Regions from separate parts of the Peribacillus sp. TH16 genome, predicted to be linked through region 2. Evidence: riboswitches for the same ligand, from Rfam matches in the RefSeq annotation. Region 2 holds a riboswitch; the other holds the start of a gene.

Region 1 (8,095 bases), on a different contig from region 2:
TCATCCATTCAAATCCGTTAGATAAAGGCAATGTTAATGCTGCCTCAATAGCCGGAACATGTGAAGGAATTTTGTGGATTACTGCATTAGGATGTAGGTACATATATTGACTGAAACCACCATAAAGCGATGGTTCAATAGCAATTGGAGTAGCACCATACCTTATTCCATTAACTCTTGGATTCGTGTTGGAACATAAGCGATATAAACCTGTCCGACATAGCTCACACTGACCACAAGGGATATACTCTTCCATGACAATACGATCGCCTTCTTTAACTCCCCAGCGTTTAGAGGCCAAATCACCAATTCTGTGTATATGACCCACTACATGATGACCTAAAATCATTGGTTCTTTTAAATTATTGTAATAAGAAACATCGGTTCCACAGACACCAACAATCTCCACCTTTAAAATACCTGTATCTATCTCGATATCCGGTAAAAGAATTTCTTGGATTTCTGTATGTTTTGTATCGGTTGCTACCGCTGCTAATACTTTTTTTTCCATAAAGTCCACCTCAATAAAAGTAATGGTTGCCACTTCTTACTTCACTCTACAGAGATGTGGAGTAAAGTAACTAAACTGCTATACTTGATTTCATTGTCAATAAACATATATATGACCAACCTCAATTAACCTACCAATATTTACATATTTAGATACTCAAGGCTTTATCAGGGCACAACAACCCAATAACAGGGCCAGATCGTTTATCCTTATTCGACATAACACAAACCTAAACTTTAGAAAATAGTAAAACTTATTCATTGGGTCTATATTAATAACACTTTTAGGTCTTAAACCTAATTTTTTTATTTAATATTAATAGGTTCAGCGAACATTCATCAATTGAACTTCTTCTATACTATTTTGCTTAATCTTAGATGCCTTTTTTTCCAGTTTAATAAACAAGAATATCAATGCTCCTAAAAATGGCCCAATAGCCATTGTAGCAAAACAATAAAAGTAATTACCCGTCGCATCAATTACAGCACCAACAGCTAATGGCGACAGCATAGCACCTAATTGCCACATTGCATTTACTAAGCCCGATGCTGTTCCCAATAGTCTTTTTTCTACCGAATGACCAATTACAGTATTCAAAACAGGGTAAAATGCATAGCCTAAAATCCCCATCGCTGGAATTAGCAAATATAACAACGGAAGATTTTTATTATGACCAAACCATAATAACACCGGTCCTAATAATATAAGGATCCAAAATGTTAGAGCTTTACGATCATAATAGTCTGACAAAATTCCTGTAACTGGTTTAGATAGTAAAGCTGCAAATCCAAAGATAGACATAAATAGACCAGCTTGGACAAGAGAAAGATGCAGAGACTTATTTAAATACGAATTGGCCCATGTTGCCGTTGCCATAGTAGCCCACTGCCCACCAAAACCTGCTATGCCTGTTAACATTAGATTCTTATTTTTAAATAGAGACAAAATATCACGACCAGATACTTTATCCCTATTACCTCCTTTTAAATTTTGAGAAATAGGAGTGCGTTCCTTAAGAAAAAAGAATGCGATAACTAGTCCTATCAAAGGAAGGATACCTGAAACATAAAATGCAGATCTCCAACCAAATCCATTTGCCATTGTAGGAACATACAAGTTTACCAATGAAACAGCTAAAGAAGTAGCTGTCATAAATATTCCATTAGCAAGTCCACGTCTATTTTCAGGAAACCAATCATTTATTACTACAAGACCAGCAGAAAAAATAGCCCCAGAACCAATTCCTGCAATAACCCTAGTTGCAATTCCTATTTCGAAACTAGGTGCAACTCCTGTTAGAAATGTAAACAAACCAATTATCGAAAAGCAACCTAGTAAAACTTTTCGATAACCATATCGGTCAATTAAAAAACCACCAGGAATTTGTGTAACAACATAGCCAATATAGAAAGCTGTCATGTAGCTTCCAGCTTGAGTAGCGTTTATACCCAAGTCACCTGAAGCTATCGGAATAATTGGAGACCACGACATTCTACTTACATATGAAAGTAAATATGCCAACCACGCAATCGATAGAGCGACAAAAGCTGATTTCACCTTCGTATTCATCTTTTCTTATTCCCCCTATCAGTTTTTATATATAAAAAAATAATTAATAAAAATCTACACTTTATGAAATTTTATTTTCCATAAAATCAAATTTCATTTTAATAATTATTATTGTAAGAGATTGCGCTTACATTTTTCGTTACTAATTTTTTTGATAGAATAAGATTGACTTATACAAAAGTTTCTCACAACAATTTCATTTTATGAGCACACCCGGGGTGAATCCGGTACAAGCAGAACGAATTCAATAGTCATTTGCATTCTTCTCTCTTCATCTCTAGACCCTTTTTAGGACTATCTGTTTAAATACGACGCAATTTTCCTCTAATACCCCAATGTGTTTTAGGTATCTTTAAAGAGTGGTTCTTGAAACCAAAATCATCCCCTGTGTCGTAGGCGTAATTTGAATGCCTTAACATTCATATGTACTACAGAGGTGTTTAAAAGTTTTAAAATCAATTAGAAATGTAATTATAGATTGTTTACTTCATCTATTAAACAGCCTCGAAGTCCTTTTCATTTAGTTCTAAAGCCTCTTTTGCTCCTTCTTGAAAGGGAACGCCCTTTGGAAGTAAGACAGAAGCAGAACGAATTCTATGACTACTAGGATCCAAAGCCGGTAACTTTTCTCCGTTTTCTAGAGCCCTTACTGCTTTTAACAAACATTGTCGAGCCTTTATAATAGCTGTATCACTTGTTCCTAACTTTTCTTGTGATCGGTCAACAATTGGCCCCGCACTTACTTGAACTGCATGATCCTCCATACCTACACCAAATATACCAGCAAAAGATTCGCCTCTTTTTTGCATTTCTCGATCGATAAGGAAATCATTTTCTTTATTTCCTTTTGTACGGAATGTACCTGGTATCAGTGTTGGATGAATTCCGGCCCCAGACTTCATCTGTTTAATTTCCTCTTCTGTCAGATCACGATCTGGTGTCCAACTCCAGCTCCATACCCAACAGTTTTCATCATCAATAGGCACCCAAGCATGCCCTCCTCGTGGAGCCCCTGCAAACGGAGGTATCATGGAATAAAAAGGCATAAGAAACTGTGTAATCCTCCAATAAAAGTTTTCATCATCGGCCTCTCTTCTTGCACCGATTAATAATCCATAATCGGTATCTGCAACTTCAAAGCGGGGCGCAGTATCTTTCGCTAAGAGTGATGTGCTGTTACTGTTTTTAGAAACTCCTAAACCTCCAACTGAACCGGAGTGAAGAATTGAAACGTGACTTGAATCAATTCCACCTTCTAAAGCTTGAAAAAAATTACTTTCTTGTATTTTTCTAGATAGATGGCGTTGACTATCAGAAACTAGCATCCATTCTTGTTCTGGTAATTCCGGTTTAGATTCAGTTGGTCCCATATATGTCCAAATAACTCCACCACGTTCCTCACAAGGATATGACTTAATTTTAACTTTATCCTTAAACTTACTTTCTGGCGGTTCAGAAGGTAAATCTACACAATTGCCTTCAGTGTCGAATTTCCACCCATGGTATGCGCATCTAACGCCACAGTCTTCATTCCGACCGAAAAAGAGAGACACTTTACGGTGTGGGCAGAATTCATCAACTATTCCAAGTTTTCCATTTGTATCACGAAATGCGATTAATTCCTCACCTAAAAGCTTAACTCGTACCGGTGGACAATCCGGATGAGGAAGTTCCTCTGCTAAAAGTGCTGGGATCCAGTATTGTCTAAGCATATCCCCCATACGTGTTTCAGGACCAGTTCTTGTCAATAAATAATTATCATTACTAGATAACAAATTAATTCCCCTCCTAGGTTTCATTTATGTTCTATTTTCATTTTCGGATATAACTAAAGCGTTTTCAAATTGATTCTTTTTATCTGTCTCATAGAAAATATTAATAGCTTTATTAGCATGGCTGGCCATATTAGTTTTTTTTATAGGCTCAATTAAAATCATCAATTTGTCGGGTGTTAATTACACGTATATAATAATAAGAAAATTGGGAATATTAATTTACTAGTTTATATTTATAGTTTTTAGGAAAGAAGGTTAAAATTATGAATGATAAAGAATTTGAACAATTAATTTTAAAATGTTATAGCAATAAAACAGTTGCAATTCTTGGATATCAAGATAATGGAGGACAGCAACGAGCGAATTTTCTTAGAAGTCACGGAATTGATGTAGTCATTGGTCTCCGAATTGGTGATGAAAATTGGGAGTTGGCTAAACAAGATGGCTTCACCGTATTACCGGTTTGGGAGGCAGCTGAATTGGCTCAAATAGCTCAAGTATGGTAATAAATTTAAAATAACTGTTTAAAAGTATGGAAGATAAATAACACTAACAACAATATTGGAAAAGAATACAAAATTAAAAATCTGTAAAAATAAAAGAAGTGGATTTGTTATCCACTTCTCAGCTTGTAGACAAAGTCCCTTTTTAGGGGAAGTCTATAAGCTTATTTTGTATAATAAAGATAACATTACTTTTGTGGGGGGTTCGTTCGACTTGGAAGCCTTGGGATTTCGGAAACAATGATTCCGCCAGTCGTCCGACTTATATTTCGAAAGCAAGTTTCCGTCTTTTCTTCGTCCATGTACGGTGCTTTTAATTCCGTCAGCTCATCGAGATTAAGCAGAAACACCGGCTCATCCTTACTTATCTTTTCGCTGCCTGGCGTTTCCCCTATCAAAGCATTGCGAAGGTCTACCGTCTTAAAACCCATTCCGGACGGACAAGACACCCCTCAAGCAATTTAGCCCTAATACCATTGTATTTTAATTATTTTTGGAATGTATATCCTGCTCTGGAGTTGCTAATTAGTTTGGATACTCCTTCTGGATAATAAGGCATTAGTCTATCTGCTTCCTCTAAATTTACCCATTCAACTCTTAAAATGTTTTTTTCCTTTGGAATTTGTTCAGGTGATTTTAGAACTTGCCCTTCAAACATAATAAAATATACATGATCTTCATTTATAAATGCTTCATTTAATGCAATAATATCGTTTACCTGCACATCATAGCCCGTTTCTTCTTTAACTTCTCTGATGGCTGCTTCTTTTAGAGTCTCATTTGCTTCAACTGCTCCTCCTGGTAAGGACCAAGTGTTATTTTTTTTATTTAGTACCACTAAAATCTTATTGGTATCCTCGTTAAACAAAAGTGTGTACACAACATCAACACGATTCAAATTCAATACTCCTTTTCTTATTAGTTAAGAGTTAAACAAGTCTATTGTAAATTAAACATCTTTATTTGTAATTAATTATCTTTATTGTCATTGAACACCTTTTAGTGATCCATTGGACAACTAACTCAAACAAATTATAAATCAGTTCAATCTCATTTTGGATAGCGTTTACTCTTTGGTAAAGTTGCCCGATTACACAATACAGCTTAAAGAATCAATGGAGTTCTACTTACAATTGAAGCGATTCGTTTTCTTGCTTCCCAAACTTCACGGATTTTCATATCTTTTCTTTCCTTTGTTAGTTTTGTATTAGTCATGTTGTGCCCCCTCCTTGATCATTATTCTTGGTATTCATAAGATAAATACTAATTCCTTCTATAAGATATATCAATTGTAAAAACTGACTATAAAAGGGTGAAAAACTTTTCAAACAGTTTGTTTTATAAAACTATTAATCTGTTGAGTTTACATAATAGATGAATCCACCCCAATACCTTAGCCATTTCCATCGATTATCCATGTATTCTTAAAAAAATATTTCTAAATTGGCCTTGCAATAGAAAGGATTTCCTGTTATATTACAGTCAATTAAATATTTTCTTACTTCATACTTTTTGAAGTGAGGATAGAGGAGCAAAGACCATTAGTACACATTTTGAGGAGAATGAGATCCTATGACTATTGTGGAAAGGGGAATTTGCCGAAGCGGAAAGAATCTCATGTTCTTGAAGCTGGTTCTGCTATTGAATAAATACAGAACTGTCATATAGGAAACTATATGGAGGGCTATCTTACGCGCCGAAACGATTTTTTTTTATTAAATATTGTTTCTACTGCAGCAGCGAATCCTCGTTGTTGCTTTTTTGCGTTTACTCCTGAATGGCCCTGACCACCTCTGAATTTTTTTAAAAAATTATACTAAAGGGTGTGAAGTTATGAATTTTGGCCAAGTTTTAACCGCAATGGTTACCCCGTTTAATCATAATAATGAGGTTGATTTTAATGCTACGAGAACTTTAGTAAATTATTTAATTGCTAATGGTTCTGATGGATTAGTTATAGCTGGTACAACTGGAGAGTCGCCTACATTAACAGCAGAAGAAAAAGTAGATTTATTCAAATTTGTTGGGGAAGTTGTCGATGGAAGAGTTCCAGTTATAGCTGGAACTGGCTCAAATAACACGAAAGCTTCGATTAGCTTAACAAGACAAGCAGAGGCAGCAGGAGTCGATGGAATTATGCTCGTCACCCCATACTATAACAAGCCGTCTCAAGAAGGATTATTTCAGCACTTTAATGCGATTGCCCAATCAACATCATTACCGGTAATGCTTTATAATATTCCAGGACGAAGTGTTGTAAACATGTCAGTAGAGACGATTGTTAGTCTCTCAAAGATTAACAATATTGTCGCAGTAAAAGAAGCAAGTGGTGACTTAGATGCCATGGCACAAATCATAAGCAAATCCTCTAGTGATTTTACGTTGTACAGCGGCGATGATGGGTTAACATTACCTGTTTTAGCTATCGGTGGAACAGGCATTGTTTCGGTTTCTTCACACATCATTGGTAATGAAATGCAAGAAATGATCAATAGCTTTAAAAATGGTGATGTCCATGGTGCTGCTTCTACACATCGTAACCTTCTTCCAATTATGAAAGCATTATTTGCTGCATCAAACCCATCACCGGTAAAATCGGCATTAAATATGCGAGGATTAAATGTTGGAGGTGTCCGCTTACCATTGGTCCCTTTAAACAATGAAGAAAAAATAGCACTACAAATAGCTCTACAACCTAGTAACGTAGAAGCTGTTTAGTTGAATAAATAAAATAATGATTCATTCAGCGAGACTGGCGCTAAAGGTCTTAATTCTGTCTTTGTTCTTTTTGCTTGCGTAGCTGCCATCCGTACGTTTATAGCATATCGAATGATTGAAACTAGTGAAAAGGTTCTAGAAGATATTGCACCATAGGAAGACAATCTTTAAGGGGTAAGGTTGAAAAAACCTTACCTTTAATTTTTTTACTAACGGGTCTTAAGTTCCATAATTACCTTTTCTTTCACTTCGTTTTTATCTTTTTACAGATGATAGATAGATAAATAAAAATAGTAAACGCATTAATTCTTTGATAAACCAAAATAAATGTTTACTAAGTTGGTGTATATTTATTTAAATTTATTATTTATGTTGAAAGGAAGAATACAAATGATAAAAAAAATGGAACATATAGCTATTATTGTTACTAATATGGATCATACTATTCAATACTACTCAGATATGTTTGGGTTTAAGGTTCGCCTTCGAGGATCTTCAAAAACAAGAGAGATGGCATTTTTGTACTTGGAAGAACAGCCTAGTATGGAAATTGAACTAATCAAAGACATTGAACCTATTGGTAAGTATAACAAAAGTGGAATCGTTAACCACCTTTCTTTTACAGTAGAAGATATTAATATAGCAATTAACCATTACCGGAATAAAGGAATTGAATTTTTATCCCCTCAACCACAACCAACACTTGAATGTGGACGTATGATTTTATTCAATGGACCTAATGGTGAATTGCTACAATTGGTAGAACGAGCAAAAGATTAAAGATACTTAATATGAGATGAAATAAGTAAAGTTTGATCATTTCTGTGACCCTTATTATATTAAAAGCCCTTCACATCTAAGGAGTAGACAAATTTCATAAACCGAAAATATATAGAAGGTTGGGGATATACTGATTATTGATGGTGATAAGATTACCAGATCCAAAGAAGGCACTGAAAAGTAAGAAAAGAAATCAATGACTTGATGGATGAATTGTTTGAAGATTAACAGATTAGCCC
Region 2 (8,095 bases):
GTGGCTACCTTTTATCTCCGCGTGAAAATAAAGTATAGAGTTTGAAACATCCCTATACTTTCTTACAATTATGTGACATGTCCATTTTACTCCTGACTTCTATGTGCGTCAAGAAAACGGATACAAGAATTCTCTTTTTCAGAATAGATTTTATTGGTTAAAATTGTATAATTTTTAATTGTCAAGATTATAACTTGGAGAAATTAGTAATTAATCTATTAATATCCCGGAATAATTTCTCATTTTTTCCCAATTACGATTGAAATAATAAAAAAACAGTATAATTTGCAAAAGAAAAACGTTTATAATAGATTTACAGAAAGAGGCGATAAACTATGAAAAAAAATATTGCTGCAGCGATAGAAGAAGAAGAAATTCAAACAGAAGAATCTCATGTTCCAGCTTTCGGCTACGAATTAATCCGAGAAGTTTTATTGAACGATATTCTCGGAAAAGATTCTAATCAAATTCTCTATTGGGCAGGTAAACAATTAGCGAGAAAATTCCCACTGAATGGCGAACAGGAAGTTGTTGCATTTTTCCAAAATGCAGGCTGGGGCCATCTTGAAATCATAAAGTTTTCGAAAACCGAGATGGAATTATCCTTAACAGGTGAAATAATCAGCCGTCGCTTAGATCTTCATCCTGACTGTCACTTCCAACTTGAAGCCGGTTTCCTTGCCGAGCAGTTTACACTGCAGAAAAAATTCTTAAGTGAATCGACAGAAGAAATCAAACGCCGTGCAAAAAAAGTGACATTTACCATTCAATGGGATCCTAGAGACCCAATCTAATGAGCCTAAAAACAGACTTACCCTTTTTATCGGAAGTCTGTTTTTCATTAGACTCCAAGCAATCAAACAAGCACTTTTGCATGCTGTCCTAATTTAAACGCTTCATGAAGTGCTTCGACTGCCTTCACCATTTCCTTTTCATTGACGACAGTTGAGACTTTAATTTCAGATGTGCTGACCATTTTCACTTGAATACCTGTGTTAGCCATCACTTCAAACATTTCGGCAGCCACTCCCGGATTAGATACCATTCCTGAACCGACGATAGACACTTTGGCCAATCCGCCCTCCGTTTCTATTCTATCGAATGCCAATTGGTCTTTATTTTTTTCTAGCACGTTTAAAACAGCTTCCGTATCTTCACTTTTTATGGAGAAAGAAAGGTTTGTTGTATCCTCTGCTGTCATGCTTTGGATAATAATGTCAACGTTTATTCGGTTTTTTGCAAGTGTCATGAAAATTGTGGATAATGATCCTAGTGATCGGGGCAAACCATTCACTGTGACCCTTGTAATACTGTCTTCAAAAGCAATACCGCGTACAATTAAATTTTCTTCCATAGTTGCTTCCTCCTCAATGGTAGTTCCTGCTTCTTTCTCCATACTCGAACGGACTTCAAGCGGAATCTGGTGGTTTTTCGCATACTCAACAGCTCTTGGATGAAGGACACCCGCCCCTAGATTGGCAAGTTCTAGCATTTCATCGTAAGAAATAGATTGCAGTTTTCGAGCATCTTTTATGTAACGTGGGTCTGTTGTAAATACACCCGTTACATCGGTATAAATATCACATCGGTCCGCATTTAATGCTGCAGCAATAGCCACTGCAGTCGTATCAGACCCGCCCCGCCCTAGTGTCGTGATTTCTCCATTTGCATCATTCCCTTGGAAACCTGCAACGACCACAATTTTCTTTGCCTGAAGCTGAGCTTGAATTCTCGAAGCATCAATGTTTAAAATCCGGGCATTCCCATGAACGGATTCTGTTTGCATGCCAGCCTGCCAGCCGGTGAAAGAAATAGCTTCACGCCCCGCTTCAATTAAAGCCATCGTTAACAGGGAAATCGTGACCTGCTCTCCAGTCGTCAATAACATATCCATTTCCCTCTTGCTTGGATTTTTGGAAATATCTTGAGCCATGTAAACTAATTCATCTGTTGTTTTCCCCATAGCTGAAACAACGACAACTACCTCATTCCCATTCTCTGCTTCCTCGATTACTCGATTGGCAACATTTTTGATTTTCTCGACACTACCGACGGATGTCCCGCCAAATTTTTGAACGATTAATGCCATCCTAATGCACCCTCTTTATCTTTTTTAGGCAATAAAAAAAGCAATGAGAAATATCTCATTGCTGTGATCACGTATTTAATACAGTAAACACAGTGAGATAGCTCTCCAGGGTATACCCCCTGACAATCCGCCATTTATTAAATGTCAGACCAGAAAAACAAGGCATGAGTCTTGTCCTCCTTCGGCGTTATCCCCTTTCAAAACCTTTCATCGAAGCTCATACTTCTCCAGGTTTTTACTCTTGAATTCCGCACCTCTATCAGCACTTTTAAGTTGTCTAGTTGAAAATTCCTTCTTATCATAGCATAGAGAAATGTAGGTAGCAAGATTATTCTTGCAATTTTCTAACGATTCCTTCAGCTACTCCTTTTGGCATGCCTGCCTCTATAATTTGTTCTACCGATGCCTCTTTAATTTTTTTCAATGAACCAAAATGCCTTAACAATTGCTTTCTTCGTTTTTCTCCGACTCCAGGTATATCATCAAGCTGCGAGTGAACCGCATTTTTCCCGCGTAGCTGGCGATGAAACGTAATCGCAAACCGATGCACTTCGTCCTGAATTCTTTGCAACAGATAAAATTCCTGGCTACGCGAATCAAGCGGTACCAGTTCCAGCGGATTGCCAATCATCAATTGCGATGTTCTGTGCTTTTCATCCTTAATGAGACCAGAAAGCGGAATATCAAGACCCAGTTCATTTTCTAAAATATCTCGAACAGCCTCCACATGACCCTTTCCACCATCAATAATGATTAAATCCGGAAGTGGCAGCCCTTCTTTTAAAACTCGTGAATATCTTCTGCGTACAACTTCACGCATCGATTCATAGTCATCGGGTCCCTGGACAGTTTTGATTTTATATTTGCGATACTCTCTTTTTTCCGGCTTACCGTCAATAAACACAACTAAAGCGGAAACCGGATCACTGCCCTGAATGTTCGAGTTATCAAAAGCCTCGATCCGATGCGGGGTATAGATGCCTAATTGCACCCCAAGATTTTCCACCGCATTGATCGTTCTTGCTTCATCCCGTTCAATCAAAGAAAACTTTTCCTGAAGGGCTATGGCAGCATTTTTATTCGCCAATTTAAGCATATCCTTTTTCGATCCCCGTTTTGGATGAATCGTCTTCACGCCAAGCAGCCCTTCAGCCATTTCCGCATCTACTGACTCTGGCAGCAAAATTTCCTTTGGTTTAAAGTGATTGGTAATCTCGTAAAACTGACCTAGGAATGTAAGAAGTTCCTGATCCGGTTCATCATACACTGGAAACAGGGAAACATCCCTTTCTATCAATTTCCCTTGTCGCACAAAAAATACCTGAACACACATCCAGCCTTTATCATAGGCATAGCCAAATACATCACGGTCGATAAAATCAGTCGTCATCATTTTTTGCTTCTCCATCGTGATATCGATGTGGGCAATTTTGTCACGGAACTCCTTTGCCCTTTCGAAATCAAGCTCTTCTGATGCCTCTAACATTTTTTCTGTCAGTTCTTTTTTTATCTCAGTATGGCCGCCGTTTAAAAATCGGTTGATATCATCCACCATTTTTTTATATTCCTGTTCCTCTACATCATACACACATGGAGCCAGGCACTGCCCGAGGTGGTAATAGAGACAAACGCGATCCGGTAGGGTATTGCATTTTCTAAGAGGATAGATGCGGTCGAGTAATTTTTTCGTTTCATTGGCCGCAAAGGCATTCGGATACGGACCGAAATATTTACCTTTATCTTTTTTGACTTTTCTCGTAATGATTAGACGCGGATGCCGTTCAGCAGTCAACTTGATGAATGGATACGTCTTGTCATCCTTCAGCATGATATTATATTTTGGATCATGTTTTTTGATTAAGTTTAACTCTAAAATGAGAGCCTCAATATTTGACGAGGTAACGATGTATTCAAAATCGTCTATCTCATTAACGAGTCGTAACGTTTTCCCATCATGGGAACCGGTGAAATAAGAGCGCACACGGTTTTTTAATACTTTCGCTTTTCCTACATAAATGATCGTTCCCTGACGATCCTTCATTAAATAACAACCTGGTTGATCGGGAAGAAGGGCAAGTTTATTCTTTATTTGTTGGTTCATACATTCAGCCTCCTGTTCTCCCTTTTTACAATTAATTATATATCAAGATAGCGAAAAAAGCTTCAAGTCCGCAGACTTGAAGCTTTTTTTAGCTAACTTAATATTAAGCGTGTTTTGCAATAAGTTCAGCAAGAGCTTCTTTAGGTTGGAAACCAACAACTTTATCTACTACTTCACCGTCTTTTAGGACGATTAATGTCGGAATGCTCATTACGCCGAATTTTCCAGCTGTTTCTTGGTTTTCGTCTACATCCACTTTTACGATTTTAGCTGTGTCGCCAATTTCAGTATCAAGCTCTTGAAGAACAGGAGCAATCATTTTACAAGGTCCACACCATGGAGCCCAGAAGTCTACAAGAACGACACCTTCGCTAGTATCAGTTGTGAAAGTTTGGTCAGTTGCATTTACAATAGCCATATATATATCCTCCTCAAATTTACTCAAATAACTAAAGACAGTATACCATTGTTACTAGAATCGATGCTAATATTTTGCTTCAGTGGTAGGATGTCCAAAAACAGAGTAAATATACAGGTTTCTTACCTCTTCCTGATAGCTTAATTATTAATTAAAAATACAACACACAAAAAAAAAAGGCATTTATCAGTTAACTGTCAAATGCCTTGTTCCTTACCTATATTGTTTATACTTTAAATGCTTTCTATTACGCGTTCACTTTTAACTTTTTGAATTCTTCTGTTAGTAATGGAATGACTTCAAAAAGATCACCGACAATTCCATAATCAGCTACGTTAAAAATGTTAGCTTCTGGATCTTTATTGATGGCAACGATAACTTTAGAGTTGGACATACCAGCTAAATGCTGAATAGCTCCAGAAATTCCGCAGGCAATATATAGGTCTGGAGTAACAACTTTACCCGTTTGGCCGATTTGCAAAGAGTAATCGCAATAGTCTGCATCACATGCACCACGAGAAGCACCGACTGCACCGCCAAGAACTTGAGCAAGTTCCTTTAATGGTTCAAAACCGTCTTCACTTTTTACGCCACGTCCTCCGGCAATGACTACTTTTGCTTCTGAAAGGTCGACCCCTTCACTTGCTTTTCTCACAACATCTTTAATAATCGTACGCAAGTCTTTAATATCTACACTTAATGTAGAAACATCACCAGAACGGGACTCATCTTTCGGCAATGGTTCAATATTGTTTGGACGAACAGTTGCAAACACAATTCCAGCTGTGACAATTTTCTTTTCAAATGCTTTACCAGAATAAATCGGGCGAGTGAAAACGATGTTTCCGCCTTCTTCTTCAATAGAAGTAACATCGGAGATTAAACCCGATTCAAGCTTGCCAGCTAGTTTTGGCGCTAGATCTTTTCCTAGTGCAGTATGACCGAAGAAAATGCCTTCTGGTTTTTCCTGCTCTATGACAGCAAGCAAGCTTTGCGCATAACCATCTGATGTATATTGTTTTAATTGATCATTTTCAACTGCTACAACTCGGTCTGCACCATACTGGATCAATTCATTCCCAAAATTTTGAACACTGTCACCAACTAAAACACCTACGATTTCTCCGCCATCTGCTGCAAGTTTAGCCGCACCGATTGCTTCAAATGATACATTTCTTAGTGAACCGTCGCGAACTTCGCCCAATACAAGAAACTTTCTAGCCATTTATAAAAACCTCCTGTGCTCTATTTTATCTTTTTGTTGTGTGTAGTATATTTTGAAAAGAACCGCTTCTATTAAATTACTTTTGCTTCACTGCGTAATAATTGAACAAGTTCGCTAACTTGATCGCTAATCTCGCCGTTCAGCACTTTTCCAGCCTCTTTTTTAGCAGGAAGGTAGATTTCAATTGTTTTTGTTTTTGCTTCAACATCTTCTTCTTCCAAATCCAAGTCGTCCAATTCTAATTCTTCAAGTGGTTTTTTCTTCGCTTTCATGATTCCTGGCAAAGAAGGATAACGTGGTTCGTTTAATCCTTGTTGAGCTGTTACTAGCAATGGAAGAGAGGCTTCGATTGTTTCAGAATCTCCTTCAACGTCACGGATAACGCTTACATTTCCAGCAGCGATGTCCAATTTAGTGATTGTTGTAATATATGGAATTCCCAAAATCTCAGCAACGCGCGGACCTACTTGGCCGGAGCCTCCGTCGATTGCTACGTTTCCAGCAATGATTAAATCAGCATTTTTACCTTTTAAGTATTCACCAATAATTTTGGCAGTCGTGAATTGATCGCCATTTTCTATGTCGTCTTCAATATTTATTAATACGGCTTTGTCAGCACCCATAGCAAGCGCAGTGCGCAATTGCTTTTCAGCTTCTTCAGTTCCAACGGAAATAACCGTTACTTCTCCACCTTGTGCATCACGAACTTGGATTGCTTCTTCTACAGCATACTCATCGTATGGGTTAATGATGAATTCTGCTCCATCCTCATTAATTTTCCCGTTAGAAAGTGTAATTTTTTCTTCTGTATCAAATGTTCTTTTCAGCAGCACATAAATGTTCACGATAATACCTCCCGAATAATTTGAGTTTTGAAGATTATGAATTTTTTAAACATACTACTTGTATTCTTCAGATTTCATCAAAATCCTGCATAATGTATAAAAATAAGTTATTAATTCACTAGTTTTGACATGAAACACTACTATTTCCCTTTAAATATTGCTTCTCTTTTTTCGATAAAAGCACCAATTCCTTCTTTTGCATCAGCAGTATCGAAGGCTTGGCAGAATAGGACAGCTTCTCTTTCTACACCTTTATAGTAGGAATCATGCTTAGTATAATTTAATAGTTCAATAGTCGACTTTAATGCAAGAGGGCTTTTCTTTGCGATTTTAAAGGCTAATTCCTTCGCCTTCGGAATAAGTTCTTCATCTGTGAAGGCATGATTAGCTAATCCACATTGCACAGCTTTTAATCCTGTAATTGGCTCACTTGTAAATAGCATTTCAGCGGCCATTGCCGTACCGACATAACGAGGTAACCGTTGTGTGCCTGCAAATCCAGGAATTAATCCAAGCTGTAGCTCAGGCAAACCTAGTTTTGCTCTTTCTGTTACTAAACGGATGTGACAGGCCATAGCCAGTTCCAATCCCCCGCCAAGCGCTGCTCCATGAATAGCTGCAATAACCGGTTTTGGAAAAGATTCAATTTTTTCAAATACAGATTGACCATTTTTGGTCAGTTTCTCGAAAGCTTTACCGTTTTCTACCTCTGTAAACTCTTTAATGTCTGCTCCAGCAGAGAAAAACCTACCTTCTCCATGAAGAAGGACAACCCGTACGTTCTCGTTCTCCGCAATTTGATCGAAGGCTTGTGACAGCTCTCTAATGATTATCGAAGACAACGCGTTTGCAGGTGCATGATTAATCGTTATAAAAGCAACATGATTCTCGATTGAAAGCTTAAGGTATTCCATATCTATCCCTCCCGGCATGCTAGTCAAACTTTTTCGAAAATTCAATATGTATCACTTCCCCATAAAACTGGAAAGCTGATTAATCGATTTTTTTGAGGATGACTAAGCCACCCTCTATTAAAATCGTTAACTTTTCAAGCTGCATCCACCCAGTAGAAGGCGGTGAACATCTTTTGCAAGGTCTGAGAGTGAATACTTTTGCTCATTCATCACCCAAGTTGTCACTGTTTCGTCAATCGTTCCAAAAATCATCTGCCTAGCAAGTAAATGATTTAAATCCGGCAGAAATTCGCCGTTCTCTTTTCCGTCTATAATGATCTGATCAATTAAATTTAAATATCCTCTTAACACATCATTAATTCTTAGGCGTAATTCTTTATTCGACTGTCTTAATTCCAACTGAGTGACGATTGCTAAATTCACGTCTTCTGAAAGGATTTGAAAATGTTTTTGAATGAGCACATACAGCTTTTCTGAAGCTGAGCTCTTTCCCTTAAGTTCTT

What was found. A riboswitch is a leader RNA that binds a small molecule or an ion and turns the genes downstream of it on or off. The one in region 2 is predicted to bind lysine.
Region 1: it holds a riboswitch for lysine, as region 2 does, so the genes downstream of both, dapA (4-hydroxy-tetrahydrodipicolinate synthase) here and JFV29_RS20630 (aspartate kinase) in region 2, are expected to answer to the same signal.

The regions. Positions count from the first base shown of each region.
Region 1 is NZ_JAEKEM010000003.1:358,931-367,025, forward strand. Features, by position in the region: gene JFV29_RS13015 (zinc-dependent alcohol dehydrogenase) at 1-511, opposite strand, end outside; gene JFV29_RS13020 (MFS transporter) at 836-2,080, opposite strand; gene JFV29_RS13025 (Rieske 2Fe-2S domain-containing protein) at 2,575-3,855, opposite strand; gene JFV29_RS13030 (hypothetical protein) at 4,119-4,361, shown strand; gene JFV29_RS13035 (hypothetical protein) at 4,547-4,789, opposite strand; gene JFV29_RS13040 (NUDIX hydrolase) at 4,846-5,256, opposite strand; lysine riboswitch at 5,875-6,053, shown strand; gene dapA (4-hydroxy-tetrahydrodipicolinate synthase) at 6,192-7,076, shown strand; gene JFV29_RS13050 (VOC family protein) at 7,467-7,856, shown strand.
Region 2 is NZ_JAEKEM010000009.1:1,358,722-1,366,816, forward strand. Features, by position in the region: gene JFV29_RS20625 (YslB family protein) at 336-794, shown strand; gene JFV29_RS20630 (aspartate kinase) at 857-2,089, opposite strand; lysine riboswitch at 2,180-2,356, opposite strand; gene uvrC (excinuclease ABC subunit UvrC) at 2,418-4,190, opposite strand; gene trxA (thioredoxin) at 4,294-4,614, opposite strand; gene JFV29_RS20645 (electron transfer flavoprotein subunit alpha/FixB family protein) at 4,856-5,833, opposite strand; gene JFV29_RS20650 (electron transfer flavoprotein subunit beta/FixA family protein) at 5,905-6,678, opposite strand; gene JFV29_RS20655 (enoyl-CoA hydratase) at 6,819-7,592, opposite strand; gene JFV29_RS20660 (TetR/AcrR family transcriptional regulator C-terminal domain-containing protein) at 7,719-8,095, opposite strand, start outside.